Regions from separate parts of the Priestia veravalensis genome, predicted to be linked through region 1. Evidence: riboswitches for the same ligand, from Rfam matches in the RefSeq annotation. Region 1 holds a riboswitch; each other region holds the start of a gene.
What was found. Region 1 has a riboswitch for S-adenosylmethionine ahead of AS180_RS09440 (hypothetical protein). Riboswitches for the same ligand answer to the same signal wherever they lie in the genome.
Positions count from the first base shown of each region.

Region 2: another riboswitch for S-adenosylmethionine. It lies ahead of AS180_RS16000 (5-methyltetrahydropteroyltriglutamate--homocysteine S-methyltransferase); the one in region 1 lies ahead of AS180_RS09440 (hypothetical protein).
Region 3: another riboswitch for S-adenosylmethionine. It lies ahead of AS180_RS17470 (bifunctional homocysteine S-methyltransferase/methylenetetrahydrofolate reductase); the one in region 1 lies ahead of AS180_RS09440 (hypothetical protein).
Region 4: another riboswitch for S-adenosylmethionine. It lies ahead of mtnK (S-methyl-5-thioribose kinase); the one in region 1 lies ahead of AS180_RS09440 (hypothetical protein).

Region 1 is NZ_KQ758644.1:23,062-26,210, reverse strand. Features, by position in the region: gene AS180_RS09450 (LapA family protein) at 1-312, opposite strand, end outside; gene AS180_RS09445 (M48 family metallopeptidase) at 499-1,242, opposite strand; SAM riboswitch class I at 1,509-1,610, shown strand; gene AS180_RS09440 (hypothetical protein) at 1,679-1,927, shown strand; gene AS180_RS09435 (hypothetical protein) at 2,518-2,790, shown strand; gene AS180_RS09430 (hypothetical protein) at 2,787-3,062, shown strand.
Region 2 is NZ_KQ758675.1:16,984-20,132, forward strand. Features, by position in the region: gene AS180_RS15985 (universal stress protein) at 1-266, shown strand, start outside; gene AS180_RS15990 (NAD-dependent protein deacylase) at 279-1,010, shown strand; gene AS180_RS15995 (hypothetical protein) at 1,040-1,282, opposite strand; SAM riboswitch class I at 1,522-1,622, shown strand; gene AS180_RS16000 (5-methyltetrahydropteroyltriglutamate--homocysteine S-methyltransferase) at 1,703-2,830, shown strand.
Region 3 is NZ_KQ758688.1:11,812-14,960, reverse strand. Features, by position in the region: gene AS180_RS17475 (aldo/keto reductase) at 1-794, shown strand, start outside; gene AS180_RS22790 (hypothetical protein) at 971-1,114, shown strand; SAM riboswitch class I at 1,328-1,430, shown strand; gene AS180_RS17470 (bifunctional homocysteine S-methyltransferase/methylenetetrahydrofolate reductase) at 1,542-3,149, shown strand, end outside.
Region 4 is NZ_KQ758674.1:8,535-11,683, reverse strand. Features, by position in the region: gene AS180_RS15815 (pyridoxal phosphate-dependent aminotransferase) at 1-232, opposite strand, end outside; gene AS180_RS15810 (carbon-nitrogen family hydrolase) at 340-1,122, shown strand; SAM riboswitch class I at 1,215-1,382, shown strand; gene mtnK (S-methyl-5-thioribose kinase) at 1,480-2,652, shown strand; gene mtnA (S-methyl-5-thioribose-1-phosphate isomerase) at 2,665-3,149, shown strand, end outside.

The sequences.
Region 1 (3,149 bases):
TTCACCTTGTGTTGATAAAGGTTTTTCTAGATCAGCTTGTGGTTCTGAGTGAGTGGCTAGTTGCGTTTCTAGTTCGGCAATTCGTTTTGTTTGTTGCTTGTTTTTACTTTTAAGCTGAGTGATTTTAACAAAGCTTAGTGAAGCAGCGACGACACCACCGAATACAGCCGATGTTAAAATAATTAAAATAAGTGGCCAGTCTTGTGAGCCAAAGACATAGTTAAATTGAACTGGCTCATTGTTGATGACAGCTAAGATAGCAATAATAAGAGCGAAAATAAGACCTAAAATGAAAAAGCTTTGTCCTTTCATTAGGTGCACATCCTTTCTGAAGATAGATAAAGGAGCAAAATTAAATTTTATACTACCTTTACATATACTTAACCTATATTATTCAACTATAAACATTTTTTATTATAATTAAGTTTTAACAAAACACAATATGCAAAAACACCCGTCCTTTGTGTAGTTTAGGATGGGTGTTTTGCTGTTAGCTGATTAGAATGCTTGTAAGCTATTTTCTTCTAACCATTGTTTACGCTCTGCTGCATCTTCAAATAATGAGTCTGCATCTGTAAATTGTGAAGCAATCACATATTCAATTGTTGTTAATGGTGCTAGAAGTAGACGCCAGTTCAATACTAGCTCACCGTTTTCCATCGTTGCATATGTATCTTGCAGTTCCTTCCACGCTACAGAGTCAGGTGCATCTGCTGCTTGTTTTTTCACTGTTTTTAGTGCTTCGCTGAATTTTTCATTTGCTCGTCCTTGGTACCATTCTGTTAAAAGGTTTTGAATTCCCTCGTTTGTTTCTTGTTCAGACCAGGATGATGGCACTGTTGCGATAAATTTAGCACGGAACGTCATCTCAGGTTGCTCCACATTATCACGAATGATGTTTAAGCGGTACTGACGACCTAAATACGAAAATTTGTCATCGTTTTCAAAAGATGACGTCTTTGCTTTAGGTGCAGCTGGCGTTTTGTTCTCAGTTTTTGCTTTTTCGGCTTTTTTAGCAGCTGGTTTTTTTGCTTCGGTTGGTTGATTACCACCGTTAAGTTGTTTTAAAATCCAAGTCGCTTTACGAGAAATAACAGAGCGAACGTTGTGCTCGTTTAAGCCTCGTGGGATAATTACGGTTACCCCTTCATTGTCACAAATTTGGACCGTAATATCGGTTTTATTTGGAACGACTTTAATTTTGTAGTCAATTGTTTGATTGCCAATTTGATACGTATACATATAGTTTTTCGTGCTCCTTTCTACAAATCTTCATTTTATAAGCAAAGGTAGAGTTTGGTCAAATGAAAGAATAATCAGAAAATTATCCAAGGATTTAATTAAAGAATTACATTACGTTTTTTTTGTTAGTTTTTACGTAAAGAAAGGAAAATATTCTCGCTTTACTATGCATAGGTTAAAAAGAGTGACAAAACTGAAAAAAAGAAAAATTTAAAAAATACTCTTGCTAAATAGGAGATATTTGGTATAATGAAATCTAATTTAAAAAGTTATCACGAGTGGACGAGAGATCTGGCTCTATGACTCCACAGCAACCTACCAACGTAAGGTGCTCCTACCAGCAAAGCATTAGCTTTGGGTGATAAGACGGGTGAAAGCTCATTTTGCATCTAAAGCAAAATGAGCTTTTTTGATTTTATTAGAAGGAGAGATACGGATGACACAAACGATTATAAAGAATCATGAAGAAGTGTTAAACGATGTATTAAATCAATTGAAGGAGATTAATGATTTTACCTGTAGAAAGCTTGAGACGTTTTACGAAATTGTAGTAAAGAGCGGAAGGGATACGTATGCCATTGGAATTGACTGCAAAGTTATTGAGGGCTACACAGAAGAAGGTTTAAAAGAAGCTTGTATAGCAAAATTAAAGCGAGTTGGATGGCTGAAAGGTACATACGCTTAAGGTTGTATTCATATCAATTGCAGTCTTGTCTATAATCATGATAAGATGCTTATCTTCTCTCTTTTCTTTTTTCGTTGAAAAGAGATGATATTTGTCGAAATTTTTACACAAAATAACCGTTACAACTTGGTTGGAATTGTGGTAAGGTATAAAACAAGAATATTCTAACAATTTTAAAAGGAGGCTGAACATGGAGCTGTTAATTGAACATGGAAATGACGAAGGTAGCGAACAATTTATTGATCGCGTACTAGACTTCTTAGAGGACGACGAATAAAAGCCTAGAAGATTGCTTCTGGGCTTTTATTCGTCGTAAACGTAAATGTATTGTAAAAGAGAAAAAGAGCTTATATTGAGTCAGAAAAGCATTATAAGCTTAAGGGTTATTTTATTAAAGATTGCTAAACTTTCGCCATTTCCCCCTTCACGTAATGAAATCTTATGGTATTTACTTTTTAATTTGAGAATGTGCTATTTTCGTCAATTTTATTTCCAAAGCAATAAAATTGACGAAAATGGTAATTTTTATGTTATGGATATATAGGAAATTAATTGTAATGGATGTAGAATTAAAAAGGAGGGGGAATTATATGAACGAGCTTTTTATAGCGGTGTTAGCACTTTTCTTACTATGTTTATCAGCATGTAGCAATTCACGGGAACAATTAGTGAGGGAGTTTAGTAAATATAAAGAATTAGAAGGATTAGACGTTCTGTTACAAACAACTCCACAACCTGTTGCAAACTCTTTATTAGCTTTTTATGAAACAATCGATCATAAATTTGGAGTGGTAGAATTTGATGGAGATAATAACTTAAAATCGGAAAAGAGAATTGAAAATATTACAATAAGTACACGGTGAAATTCTTAGATGATAAAGAGGAAGCAGTATACATTGAGCAAGTTGAATTTTATAATGTGACGTTAGATGAGCTTTTGAAAAAACAGTCAAGCACTGAACAAGTAGCTGAAGATAAATCAGAGAGCGAACTATATGAAGAAGAGAAAGAAGCTGATGATTTAAAAGCTCCTTCTGATCGCGGTTTCGTTGTTGGCCTCATCTTAATAGTGAGGAGCGTCTTTTTAGATGTGGGTGTGCTTTCAATTCAACTATACTGTTGGTTATCGGTTTAGGTACTATGGTGTTTTATGATGAAATCGTCCAGGTATTTCAAGCGATAAGAAAAGACTTTAGCCAAAAAAGCTAAAGTCTTTTCTTAG
Region 2 (3,149 bases), on a different contig from region 1:
GGTTAAACACGCTTGGAAAAGATGAAGCAAGAGAAAAGCGTATCCAAACAACACAAGAAGTTTTAGAGAAATCTGATATAGAGTATGAAATTACGTTTATTCATGGAGATGCTGCTAAAACAATTATTCAATTTGCTAACAACAATCGCTTTGATGTTGTAGTAGTTGGAAGCCGAGGCTTAAATCCAGTAAAAGAAATGTTTTTGGGGAGCGTGAGCCATAAAATTGCTCAACATGTGAAGATACCCGTATTGATTGTAAAGTAGGAGAGAGCGCCAATGAATATGCAAGTTGAAGAGTTAAAGAAACGAATTGGAGAGGCAAGTCGGATCTGTGTCTTTACGGGAGCGGGAATAAGTACAGAGTCGGGCATACCTGATTTTCGCTCGCAAAACGGATTGTATCGAAAAAACCTAGAATTTTCAGATGTGATTTCTACTTCTTTTTATCAGAACAATCCGGTACTTTTTTGGGAGCTATTTAAAGAGATTTTTCGTGTGAAGCTGCTTGATGAATATGAACCTAACTCAGGTCATTACTTTATAGCAGAATTAGAAGAAGAAAAGACCGTGCATGTGATTACACAAAATATTGACGGCTTGCATCAGAAAGCAGGAAGCACGAATGTATATGAAATTCACGGAACAATTAAGCGAGCACATTGTCAAAAATGTGGAAGTGAGTTTGGGTTAAATTTTCTAACCAAAGTTGAATTACCGAGCTGTACGTCGTGTGAAGAGGCACTAAAGCCCAATGTAGTTTTATTTGGAGATTCAATTCACTGGTTTGAAGAAGCTGTAGAGGCAGCTTTACAAAGTGATTTATTTATTGTCATGGGTTCATCTTTGCAGGTAACACCCATTAATCAAATTCCTTTATTAGTTAGAAAACATGGTCAGGTACCAATGGTCATTATTAATAAAGAGCCAACTTACTATGATTATGTGTTTGATAATCAAATACACCTCCCAATCGGTGAAGTTGTAACGGCTTTAAAGAGTGGGAAGTGAAAAAGCACGCTACGGGCAGCGTGCTTTTTTTAAACTTCAAAATAGATAGCGAAGCAGAACACAGAAATGACCAGAAAAAACGCTGAATGCAACTTGCTTTCTTTAAACGTCAAAACAGCTTCAATAAATAAAAATAAACTTAGCATTAATTGAATGTATGGTAAATAAGCAATATAGTTGGTAGAATCGCTGTTCTGAAAAGCGATTATTCCGTATACCACAGCTCCGATTAAAAAGGCATATTTTAATAGTTGTAATCCTTTAACTAACATCTTTGTGAGGTTCCTCCTTATTTAAAACCTAGGTCACATGATTATAACATATATTATATAGATGTAGACAACTAAAGTGACGCGATATGTTTGACCACGGTCTATCTTTCATGAACTCAAAAGGATATGAACCACTTCTGAATACTGAATGAAAAATTTTTTATTTCTGATTTTTCAAATTCCTTGTTGACAGACTAAGAAAGTAGGTGTAATATTTTCCCTAGTTAATTAATTGAATATTCTTATCTCGAGAGGCGGAGGGACTGGCCCTGTGAAGCCTCGGCAACAGACTGTTAAAGTACTGTGCCAATTCCAGTAGCAATTTGCTTGAAGATAGGAGAAGAACCAATAACGACTATTAACCTCTTCTTATCTTTAAGAAGAGGTTTTTTATTTTGAACAGAAAGAGGGAATAGAACCATGACAAAGACATTAGTGAAAGCTCCATTTAAAGCTGATCATGTAGGGAGCTTTTTAAGAACAACTCCTCTCAAAGAAGCAAGAGAAGCCTATACAAATGGTCAGATCAGTAAAACGACTTTAAAATCTGTAGAGGACCAGGAGATTGAAAAGCTTGTCCAAAAACAAATCGAAGTGGGACTTAAATCTATCACTGACGGAGAATTTAGACGTGCATGGTGGCACTTAGATTTCTTATCAGGTCTAGATGGTGTAGAAGAGTTTGAAACGGAGTATATTAGTCAATTTAAAGGTGCCAAAACAAAAAATAAAGCAATCAAGGTAGTTGGTAAAGTAGATTTCAACCATCATTATATGCTGGAACATTTTACATTTTTAAAAGAAGCTGTTGAACAATATGGTGATGGAAGCCAAGTTGCTAAGTTTGCTATTCCAAGTCCCAACATGTTATTCACTCGAATTCAAGAGGATACTTACTACAATGGGGATAGAGAACAGTTTTATCATGACACGGTAGTTGCTTATCAAAAAGCAATTCAAGCTTTTTATGATGCAGGCTGCCGCTACTTACAGTTAGATGATACTTCATGGATTGATTTTGTTTCTGAAGAACGTATAGATGCAGTTGTTGAGAAGCTGGGTATGGATGTAAAAGATATTATTGATACGAGAGTCAACTGCTTAAACGATGCGATTTCTAAAAAGCCGGAGGATATGGTCATTACGATGCACATTTGTCGTGGAAACTTTAGATCTACGTATATTACCAGTGGTGGCTACGATACTATTTCAGACGCAATTTTTGCTAACTTGCATGTAGATGGGCTTTTCCTTGAATATGATGATAATCGTTCAGGAGATTTTGAGCCATTAAAAAGTTTTACACGTAACAACCAAACAGTTGTATTAGGACTAGTAACATCTAAATTTCCTACATTAGAAGATGCAGAGGTCATTAAACAAAGAGTTAAAGAAGCGAGTGCATCTATTCCTCTAGAAAACTTGTCACTGAGTCCACAATGCGGGTTTGCAAGTACGGAAGAAGGAAACGAACTAACAGAAGAAGAGCAATGGAATAAAATTAGTCACGTCATTAAAATTGCTCAAGATATTTGGGGCGCTAACTGAAGAATAAGAGTTGTTTCTTAATTTTACATAAGAATCCAATTAGATCTTTCTTTTCGTTGTAGTAAAATTGGAAAAAGCTGCGTCTATAAATGATGCAGCTTTTTTTGTGTATTGATAGCGTAACTGCAAATTATCTACAGGTAACATAATATTTATTGGGTAAGATAGCGAACTGTCACGCTAAAGAAACGAAAGATTCTTGATAGATGTATTTATCTTGCAGAATGCTTAAGTTTCAGAGTTGACTCGCAATTGCCTTAAAGGTATTGTATACACACCAAATGTCGAATAGTTTATTTCTTCATATAATAAAAATAAT
Region 3 (3,149 bases), on a different contig from region 1:
AACAATGCTTAGATCGAGGTATTACTACATTTGACCATGCGGATATTTATGGTAACTACAGCTGTGAAAAGTTATTTGGGCAAGCGTTAGCGCAAAAGCCTTCTTTACGCGAGTCTATGCAACTTGTTACAAAATGTGGCATTAAGCTAACGTCTGATAAATATCCAGAGCGTAAAATTAATTTTTATGATACGAGCAAAGAACATATCATCAACAGCGCCAACCAGTCATTAAAGAATTTAAATACGGACTATATAGATGTTTTACTCCTCCACCGTCCAGATCCTTTTATGGATCCACAAGAAGTAGCAGATGCGTTTATTCAGCTTAAAGAAGAAGGAAAAGTACGCTACTTTGGAGTCTCGAACTTTAAACGTTCACAGTTTGATTTACTTCAATCGTTCTTACCTTTTTCACTTATTACGAATCAAATTGAAGTCTCGCCTACTTATTTAAACCATTTTGAAGAAGGCACAATTGAACAATGCCAGCAGCATAAGATAGCGCCGATGGCCTGGTCACCACTAGGTGGCGGCTCCATCTTCACTGCTGAAGATGAGCGTTCCATTCGCGTTCGAAACAAGCTAACAGAAATCGGTGAAGAAATTGGAGCGAAATCGTTAGATCAAGTTGTCTATGCTTGGTTACTAGCTCACCCAGCTACTATTATGCCGATTGTCGGGTCTGGAAAAATGAACCGCATTGATGTAGCTATTCAAGCGTTGGACTTAAAGGTGAATCGCATGCAGTGGTTCCAAATTTTAGAGGCTTCTAAAGGACGACCTGTTGATTAAACCTATTTAGATAATTTCTTTTCTAACACGTAGATTTCAACAATTTAATTCAATGCACTCCGAGGCTGAGAAATAAGTAATTCAGCCAATGATAAACCCGAACGGTTGAGAGTTCCTCACTTTTAATCGTTCAGGTTTTTTATTGATTGTGAAAACAATGTTGAAAATAGGCTGGAATGAAGCGTAGCGTAGGACACTCGACTCCTGCGGGAAAGAGAGGGAAAACTGAGATCCCAAAGCGCAGGGAGGAAGCTCAGGTTCCTCCCCGCGGAAAGCGAGTGGCCATAGCGCAATGGAACGAACGTGTTCTGACAACGTAAAGAGGTGAGAAAAGGGAGTGTTGGTATTTTTGGAAATTTGTTTTGTTATGCCCACCCTCTTCTTATGATTTATTAGTGAAATTTTCGAAATTGTCTTGTATAATATACAAAAATCAGATAAATTAGATAATAAGATTAAATTTCATCTTTATCGTTCGTTTCTTTTTAAGTAAACATATCGCAGAATGAACTAAAATAATAATCATATATGGATTCTTATCACGAGAGGTGGAGGGACTGGCCCTTTGAAACCTCAGCAACCAGTCGAAATGACATGGTGCTAAATCCAGCAAGCAAATCGCTTGGAAGATAAGAAGAAGAAATAAAGTCTTCTTCTTACAGAAGGCTTTTTTTGTTAATTCATTTTCTTTTTTTATTTGAACACAACTGATAACAGATGAAATGGAACGTTTAAGGAGGTTTTCAAATGGGGTTACTTGAAGATTTACAATCACGCATTTTAATAGGAGATGGTGCAACTGGTACCCTTCTGTATTCACATGGAATTGATAGCTGCTTTGAAGAGCTAAACATCACAAAAAAAGAAGAGATTCAGCGCATTCATCGTGCATATGTAGAAGCAGGTGCAGATGTCATTCAAACCAATACATATGCTGCCAATTATCAAAAGCTTGCACGATATGGTTTAGAAGATGCTGTCAAAGATATTAACATTTCAGCCGTCAGAATTGCAAAGCAAGCTGCTAAGAAAGATGCATACGTGGTCGGTACACTAGGGGGCATTCGCTCATTTCAAAAAAACGCCATCTCAACAGAAGAAGTAAAGCGAAGCATTCGCGAGCAGCTATTTTGGCTGTTAAATGAAGGCGTTGACGGCTTGCTATTTGAAACATACTACGATTTTGAAGAATTAAAAACGGTGTTGTCCTTGGCTAGAAAAGAGACATCAAAACCAATCATTACGCATGTTTCACTCCATGATATTGGCGTATTACAAAATGGAACATCCCTTTATGATGCGTTTCAAGAGTTAGAATCTTTAGGTGCAGATGTTGTCGGTCTGAACTGTCGTTTAGGCCCTTCTCATATGATTCAATCGCTTGAAGAAGTTCCGCTTTTAGATCGTGCTTTCTTATCAGCTTATCCAAATGCAAGCTTACCAGCTTATGTAGAAGGAAAAGTGGAGTACGCTACAAATCAAGAGTATTTCGTTGAAAGCGCCAAAGCTTTTCGCAATCAAGGCGTTCGTTTAGTAGGTGGATGCTGCGGTACTACGCCCGCTCATGTTCAAGCGATGTCACAAGCATTGAAGCATGAAAAGCCTATTACGCAAAAGAAAGTAAAGATTAGACCAGTTGTAGAAATCAAAGAACAAGAACAAACAAAGGAACCACACCTCCATGATCTTGTGAAAGAAAGGCGTTCAATTATCGTTGAGCTTGATCCACCAAAACAGCTCGGACCAACAAAATTTTTAGATGGTGCAAAAGCTCTTCATAAGGCTGGTGTTGATGCGGTTACCCTTGCAGATAATTCTCTGGCATCACCTCGAGTAAGCAACTTAGCAATGGCATCGCTTATGCAGCAGCAAACGGATGCTCGACCGCTTGTTCATATTACGTGTCGTGACCGTAACTTAATCGGACTTCAATCCCATTTAATGGGACTTCATACACTTGGCATTAACCAAGTATTAGCCATTACAGGAGATCCATCAAAGATTGGAGATTTCCCTGGAGCTACATCCGTTTATGATGTCTCTTCATTCGATTTAATTAGCTTAATTGCTCAATTTAATGAAGGATTATCCTATTCAGGAAAGCCACTTGGACAAAAAACCAATTTTTCAATCGCAGCGGCATTTAACCCAAACGTTCGACATTTAGACCGTGCAGTTGTCAGACTTGAAAAGAAAATTTCATACGGTGCTCACTATTTTATTACACAGCCGCTATACTCAACAAAACAAATTGAAGAAGTGTACGAAGCAACGAAACATTTAGAGGCTCCAATTTATATCGGCATCATGCCACTAACAAGTGCTCGTAACGCTCGCTTCATTCATCATGAAGTA
Region 4 (3,149 bases), on a different contig from region 1:
TTTTCAAAAAAGCTTGTCCGCGAAACGGTGAGTACTTGTGGTAGTTTGGATTTTCACTCGCGTCTTGAAGTGCCTTGACAATATGAGGGGGCGTTGGCTGATCTGGGTTTCCTTGCCCTAAATTAATCACATCATGTCCTTCTTTTATTACTTTTGCAACTTTGCTAACAAGGGATGCAAAAAATTGTTTCGGTAAACTCTTCAATAGTTCTGATTGTTCAAACTGCTTCATGTGAACACCTTCTCAAAAAATTCTTGAAATTCTAGTCACAAATAATATATTGTAATAGTCAACTTGTAAAGTCATTTTTATAAAATAAATCAGGATGGTGAAGTTTAATGAGCTTAAAAGTAGCGTGTTTGCAACTTGATCTTGCATTTGGAAACCCTAAAAAAAATTACGAGCATGCTGAAAAAAAAATGAAGGAAGCACTGTTTGAATCTCCAGATATTCTTATACTGCCAGAACTTTTTGATACGGCTTATGATTTACAGAACCTCGACGCTATCGCGGACTCAGAAGGTAAGCAAGCGACTAGCTTTTTCTCTGCTTTCGCCAAAACACACAGCGTGAACATCATCGCTGGATCAGTTGCTAAGAAAACAAAAAGCGGCGTTACGAATACAATGTATGTCTTTAATCGTGAAGGCCAGGAGGTCTCGCAATATAACAAGCTACACTTATTTAAGCTGATGAATGAGCACTTATTTCTACAACCAGGTGAAACCAAAAACATCTTTACGCTTGAAAACTCATTATGCGCAGGCGTTATTTGCTATGATATTCGCTTTCCAGAATGGATTCGCGTTCATACAAGCGCAGGTGCAGAACTCCTTTTTGTGGTTGCTCAGTGGCCCAAGCCAAGACTTGCTCACTGGAAAGCACTTCTGGTAAGCAGAGCCATTGAAAATCAATGCTACGTGGTTGCCTGCAACCGCTCTGGAGACGATCCAGCTAACACATTTGCTGGTCATTCGTTAATCATTGACCCTTGGGGAGAAATTATTGCAGAAGCAGGTGAAAATGAAGAAATACTAACAGCAGACGTTGATTTATCAACCGTAAAGGCAATCCGAGAACAAATTCCGGTCTTTACAGATCGTCGCACAGAATTTTATTAAATTTCGCTGTTGACATCCAAAAATTCACATGATACGATGTTCTCCAGAAGTTACTAATAAGTCAAACAAATCAAAATTAAATAATATCTTTACTCTTATCAAGAGTTGGCTGAGGGATTTGGCCCTATGACGCCCAGCAACCGACCGTAATACCATTGTGAAATGGAGCGCAGCTTTTTAGCGCTATAAAACAATTCGTTGTTTTATGAAGGCACGGTGCTAATTCCAACAGAAAGAGAAATCTTTCTGGCAGATAAGAGGTTTGAATGACAATCAAGCCTCTTTCACTCACCGAAAGAGGCTTTTATATGATTTAAAAGCCTCCGGTATACTTATTTTTTATGGAGGTAGATAACGATGACAACAACAACTTATACATATGAGCCACTAAATGAAATTACAGCAATTAGACTTGTAAAACAGCTGAAGTTATTTTCGGAAAGTGAAGCTCTTACAGCTCGTGAAATTGGTGATGGCAATTTAAACCTTGTTTTTCATATTGTGAACGACCAAACCAACAAGTCCATTATTGTAAAGCAGGCTCTTCCTTATGCGAAAGTTGTAGGAGAAAGCTGGCCTTTATCACTCAAGCGCGCAACGATTGAAAGCAATGCGCTCAAACAGTTTGGCAGCTTAACACCCGAACTCGTTCCAGACGTTTATTATCATGATGAAAACTTAGCTGTTACGGTCATGGAAGACCTGTCTCACCTAACAATTTCTCGTACAGGATTAATCCAAGGAGAAACATACCCACTTCTTTCAGAACATATCGGTAGATTTTTAGCTCATATTGCATTTGAGACGTCTGACTTTGCGATTAAGCCACAGGAGAAAAAAGAGCTGGTTGCTCAATATATTAACCCTGATTTATGCAATATTACAGAAGACTTAGTGTTTACAGATCCGTTTTTTGATTACAATACAAATGAATTTGAAGAAACGCTTCGAAGCGATGTAGAAAACTTATGGACAGATGAAGAAGCTAAGCTTGAAGTAGCTAAGCTTAAACAAAAGTTTTTAACAAGTAGCCAAACGCTTGTACACGGTGACCTGCATACGGGTAGTATTTTTGCTAGTGAGCGCGAAACAAAAGTTATTGATCCTGAGTTTGCGTTTTATGGGCCCTTTGGCTTTGACTTAGGACAGTTTGTTGCCAATCTTCTGCTTAACACCTTGTCTCGTCCTGCTCAAAAACGCAGTGTACTTTTGGATCATATCACCAAAACGTGGGATGTTTTCCAAACAACATGGAACAAACTTTGGGTTGAGTCTAAAGTGGAACCGTTCGTTAAAAATCCAAACTATTCCGACTATATCTTACAACAAACGTGGACCGATGCTGTTGGCTACGCGGGGTGCGAGTTAATTCGACGTACAATTGGATTGGCGCACGTAGTAGATATTGATTCATTGCCTGATGAAGAGCGCTTAAACGCTCAAAAAGCAGCTCTTCGTTTAGGACGTTATTTACTAACTCATCAAACAGAAATTAGTGCACATGATTTTAAGAACTTGATTGAAGAATGAAAGGAGCCCAACATGACACACACTCTTACACTCCCTCGTTCAGTTGAATGGAAGGAAACGTTTATTTCACTGCTTGACCAGCAGCTATTACCAAACACAGTTGAATATATTAAGCTACATACTTTACAAGACGTATGGGACGCTATCGTTACGCTAAAAGTACGAGGGGCACCTGCAATCGGCATTACCGCAGCGTTTGGCTTAGCGCTTTCGCTTCAAAACTACGATGTACAGACGATTGAAGAATTCAAAAAAAAGCTGCAGGCCGACAAAGAATTTTTGGCGAGTTCTCGCCCAACAGCCGTCAACTTATTTTGGGCGTTAGAACGCGTAGTAAACAGCATCAATAACGCCATTTCCATAAATGAGGCTAAAACACTTGTTATTCATGAAGCGATTCAAATTCAAGCGGAAGATGAAGCCACCTGCTACCGCATAGGTGATTATGCATTATCGCTGTTTAATAAACACGATCGTGTTATGACAATTTGTAATGC